Regions from separate parts of the Streptomyces sp. NBC_01431 genome, predicted to be linked through region 1. Evidence: riboswitches for the same ligand, from Rfam matches in the RefSeq annotation. Region 1 holds a riboswitch; the other holds the start of a gene.
What was found. Region 1 has a riboswitch for glycine ahead of gcvP (aminomethyl-transferring glycine dehydrogenase). Riboswitches for the same ligand answer to the same signal wherever they lie in the genome.

Region 1 (2,196 bases):
CCGGTTCGAGACCCCGCTGTCGACGCAACCGGGGCGGGTGCGGACCTTCATGGTGGACGACCCCGAGCTGGAGCCCTCCGAACCGCTGCCTCTGGTGGCACAAGGGACAGCGGAGGCGGCGGCGCAGCCGGAGGCAGGAGCGGGAGAGGCGGGGGGTGCGGGTCAGGATTCGCCGTTCGCGAGCCGGCCGAAGTCCCGGTCGGGCGGCGGCGGCCCGGGATCGGGGGCCGAGATGTCCAGACCGTAGTGGTGGTAGAGCTGGAGTTCCTGGTCGGGGGAGAGATGGCGGCCCACGCCGAAGTCGGGGGCGTCCTTGATCAGCGAGCGTTCATACGGGATGTGCAGCGCCTCGTCGATGAGGGTGCTGGGCTCCAGGGGTACGAAGGCGTCCCGGCTGAACAGCCCGGTGCGTACGGCGGCCCACTCGGGTGCGCCGGTCGCGTCATCGAGGTAGACCTCGTCCACCGTCCCGATCTTGTGTCCATCGCGGTCGTACGCTTTGCGGCCGATCAGGCTGCGCGGATCGATATCGGTCTGCACGGTCCCTCCAATTGGTCGCAACAGGGTCACAACTGGTCCATAACTACTACGAAAGTGCACATCGTGGGTGTCGGCCACTTGAGCAGGTGAACAAAGAATCGAGCCCGGAGCTCGCTGGTAGGCTGGCAAGCGGCCGCTGACCCCGTGCGGGAGAGTCGTCCGAAGTGCTCACTGGAGCTCATCGGCGGCGCCGAAGGAGCAAATCCTCCCCGGAATCTCTCAGGCCCACGGACCGCACGGACGAGGTCACTCTGGAAAGCAGGACGGGGGACGCAAGGGCAGTCGTGCCCAAGCGCCTCTTCCTCACCGACGGTGAAAACCGGTCGCCGCCATGCGCCCGGTGAAGCTCTCAGGTTGAGATGACAGAGGGGGAGGCCGTCCGGGTACCCGCGCCGTGGTGCCCCTCGCAGGTCGTGCGACCAGGAGGCCTCCGTAATGACCGCCAACCGCATTCCGCTCAGCCAGCTGGAGCGTGGCATCCCCTTCGAGCAGCGCCACATCGGGCCCGATGCCGGGGCCCAGGCGAAGATGCTCGCGCAGGTCGGCTACGGCTCGCTCGACGAGCTGACCGACGCCGCCGTGCCCGACGTGATCAAGAGCGCGGGTGCGCTGGGGCTGCCCGAGGCGCGGACCGAGGCCGAGGTGCTCGCCGAGCTGCGCCGGCTCGCGGACCGCAACCAGGTGCTCGCCCCGATGATCGGCCTCGGTTACTACGGCACGTTCACGCCGCCGGTGATCCTGCGCAACGTGATGGAGAACCCCGCCTGGTACACGGCGTACACGCCCTACCAGCCGGAGATCTCGCAGGGCCGCCTGGAGGCGCTGCTCAACTTCCAGACCATGGTCGCCGAGCTGACCGGCCTGCCCACCTCCGGCGCCTCGCTGCTCGACGAGGGCACCGCCGCCGCGGAAGCCCTGGCTCTCTCCCGCCGGGTCGGCAAGGTCAAGGGCGGGGTCTTCCTCATCGACGCCGACACCCTGCCGCAGACCGTCGCCGTGATCCAGACCCGCGCCGAGCCGACCGGCGTCGAGGTCGTCGTCGCCGACCTGAGCGACGGCATCCCGGCCGAGATCGCCGAGCGCGGCGTCTTCGGCGTACTGCTCCAGTACCCGGGCGCCTCCGGGCAGGTCCGCGACCTCAAGCCCGTCATCGATGCGGCCCACGAGCTCGGCGCGATCGTCACCGTCGCCGCCGACCTCCTCGCGCTCACCCTGCTCGCCTCGCCCGGCTCGCTCGGTGCGGACATCGCCGTCGGTACGACCCAGCGCTTCGGCGTCCCGATGGGCTTCGGCGGCCCGCACGCCGGGTTCATGGCCGTCCAGGAGAAGTTCGCCCGCTCCCTGCCCGGCCGCCTCGTCGGCGTCTCCGTCGACGCGGACGGCAACAAGGCCTACCGCCTGGCCCTGCAGACCCGCGAGCAGCACATCCGCCGCGAGAAGGCCACCAGCAACATCTGCACCGCCCAGGTGCTGCTCGCCGTGATGGCCGGGATGTACGCGGTCTACCACGGCCCGGACGGGCTGAGGCAGATCGCGCAGCGCACCCACCGGTACGCCGTGCTGCTCGCCGAGGGTCTCAAGGCCGCCGGCGTCGAGGTCGCCCACGGCGCGTACTTCGACACGCTGACCGTGCGCGTCCCCGGCAAGGCCGCCCAG
Region 2 (2,196 bases), 4.2 Mb from region 1:
GGAGGTGACCTCGCCGACGACCTCGCCGCCGGCCACGACCGAGAAGCCGGCGCGCGGCACCCGACGACCCTCGGCGATCAGCCCGACCAGCTTGCGCGGCGGGTTCGCGGCGGCCTTCTCGGCGGCGGCCTCCAGAGCCGTACGGCCCACGAAGTCGCCCTCCTTCTCGAACTTCACGACCCGGCCGAGCCCGGCGTCGAACGGGGTGAGCGCGGTGGTCAGCTCGTGCCCGTACAGCGGCATGCCCGCCTCAAGGCGCAGCGTGTCGCGGCAGGACAGGCCGCACGGCACGAGGCCCGCGTCCTGGCCGGCCTCGGTCAGCGCGCGCCACAGCTGCTCGGCGTGCTCGGGGGCGACGAACAGCTCGAAGCCGTCCTCGCCGGTGTAGCCGGTGCGGGCGATCAGCGCGGGAACGCCGGCGACGGTGCCGGGCAGACCGGCGTAGTACTTCAGCCCGTCCAGGTCGGCGTCGGTGACGGACTTGAGGATGCCGGGGGACTCGGGGCCCTGCACGGCGATCAGCGCGTACGCGTCGCGGTCGTCGCGGACCTCGGCGTCGAAGCCCGCCGCGCGCTCGCTGATCGCGTCGAGCACGATCTGCGCGTTGCCCGCGTTGGCCACCACCATGTACTCGGGGGCCTCGGTCTCCCCCAGGCGGTAGACGATCAGGTCGTCGACGATCCCGCCGTCCTCCTGGCAGATCATCGTGTACCGGGCGCGGCCGGGGCCGATGGTGGCGATGTTGCCGACCAGCGCGTAGTTCAGCGCCTTCACGGCCTCGGGGCCGGTGACCGTGATCTCGCCCATGTGGGACAGGTCGAAGAGCCCGGCGCGGGTGCGTACGGCGTTGTGCTCGTCGCGCTCGCTCCCGTACCGCAGCGGCATGTCCCAGCCCGCGAAGTCGGTCATCGTGGCGCCCAGCGAACGATGCAGGGCATCGAGGGCTGTGAGGCGGGGGGTGTTGCTCATGGATGTGGCTCCAAGGTCCCGGGGCATGACGGTCGAGGACATCCTCCCCATCTGTCATCGGAACCTGAGAGGTTCACCGGCGCGCTGGGCGCGGCACGGCTTGCACCTTGGGTGGGACCGCCCGCAAGGGGACGGCCCGCTTTTCAGATCTGCCTCACCCGCGCGGTACGGGGCCTGAGAGATTCAAGGGAGGAACTTGCTCCTTCGGCGCCCCAGCTCACAGCTGCTGAGGACTCTCCCGCGCGGATTCGAACGGCCGGTATGCAGTTGGCGCGCACATCATCGCACGCATCCCCGAGGCGGCAAATCGCCCGCGGTCTATTACCGTCTCTTTACACTTCTGGGGCAGGGCGGCAGGATCCGAACAGGGGGGAGTGCCATGACGGTTGGACGGAACACGGCTGAGGCGCGGGAGGCGGACGCGCCGGACCTGGGCGCGGCGCCGGGCGCGCGCCCGGCGGAGAGTGAGAGGGTGCGGGACCTGCGCGGCAGGCCCGACCGGACGCCGCCGGAGCTGCTCTTCGACGCGGGCGACGTCGTGGTGGTGTCCGGGCTGCCCGGCAGCGGCAAGACGACGCTGATGCGCCGCACCGTCACCGACCGCCGCATCGACTCACAGGACACCCGGCTCGCCTGGCAGCGCCGCCTGCCGGGGATTCCGTACGCCCTCTACCGCCCGCTGACCCGGACCGCGCACTTCGCCAGGACCTGGTGGGCGCTGCGCTCCGGCGAGAGCATCGTCGTGCACGACTGCGGTACGCAGGCCTGGGTGCGGCACTGGCTGGGCCGCGGGGCGCGGCGCAGGGGACGCGCGCTGCGCCTCGTCGTCCTTGACGTACCGCCCGGTGCCGCCCTGGAGGGCCAGGCCAGGCGCGGCCGCTGGGTCTCCCGGTACGCCTTCGCCCGGCACCGCGGGGCGGCCCGGCGGCTGATCTCCCAGGTGGAGTCCGGACGGCTGCCGACCGGCTGTGCGACCGCGGTCCTGCTGGACCGGGCGTCCGCCTCGGCGGTGCGGCGGATCGGCTTCACCGAGGAGCGACGCGGGCCCGGTGCTCGCGGCGCTAGGGTTTCGGGGCACGGCCGTGGAGGGCCGGCACGGCAGTCGGGGGAGAAGGACGGCACATGAACTTTCCGGAGCAGGCGTTCGCGCATCCGCACGGCGGCGGAGGCTGGCCGGGCAACGAACTCGAAGAGGCGCTGGCCGCCGCCCTCGGCCACCCGAACGCG

Region 2: linked by a shared signal. The riboswitch ahead of gcvT (glycine cleavage system aminomethyltransferase GcvT) and the one ahead of gcvP (aminomethyl-transferring glycine dehydrogenase) in region 1 are both predicted to bind glycine.

What each region holds. Positions count from the first base shown of each region.
Region 1 is NZ_CP109496.1:6,802,213-6,804,408, forward strand. It holds gene OG522_RS31070 (DNA polymerase IV) at 1-247, shown strand, start outside; gene OG522_RS31075 (PRC-barrel domain-containing protein) at 163-540, opposite strand; glycine riboswitch at 678-785, shown strand; gene gcvP (aminomethyl-transferring glycine dehydrogenase) at 976-2,196, shown strand, end outside.
Region 2 is NZ_CP109496.1:2,577,953-2,580,148, reverse strand. It holds gene gcvT (glycine cleavage system aminomethyltransferase GcvT) at 1-969, opposite strand, end outside; glycine riboswitch at 1,123-1,220, opposite strand; gene OG522_RS11735 (AAA family ATPase) at 1,349-2,095, shown strand; gene OG522_RS11730 (enhanced serine sensitivity protein SseB) at 2,092-2,196, shown strand, end outside.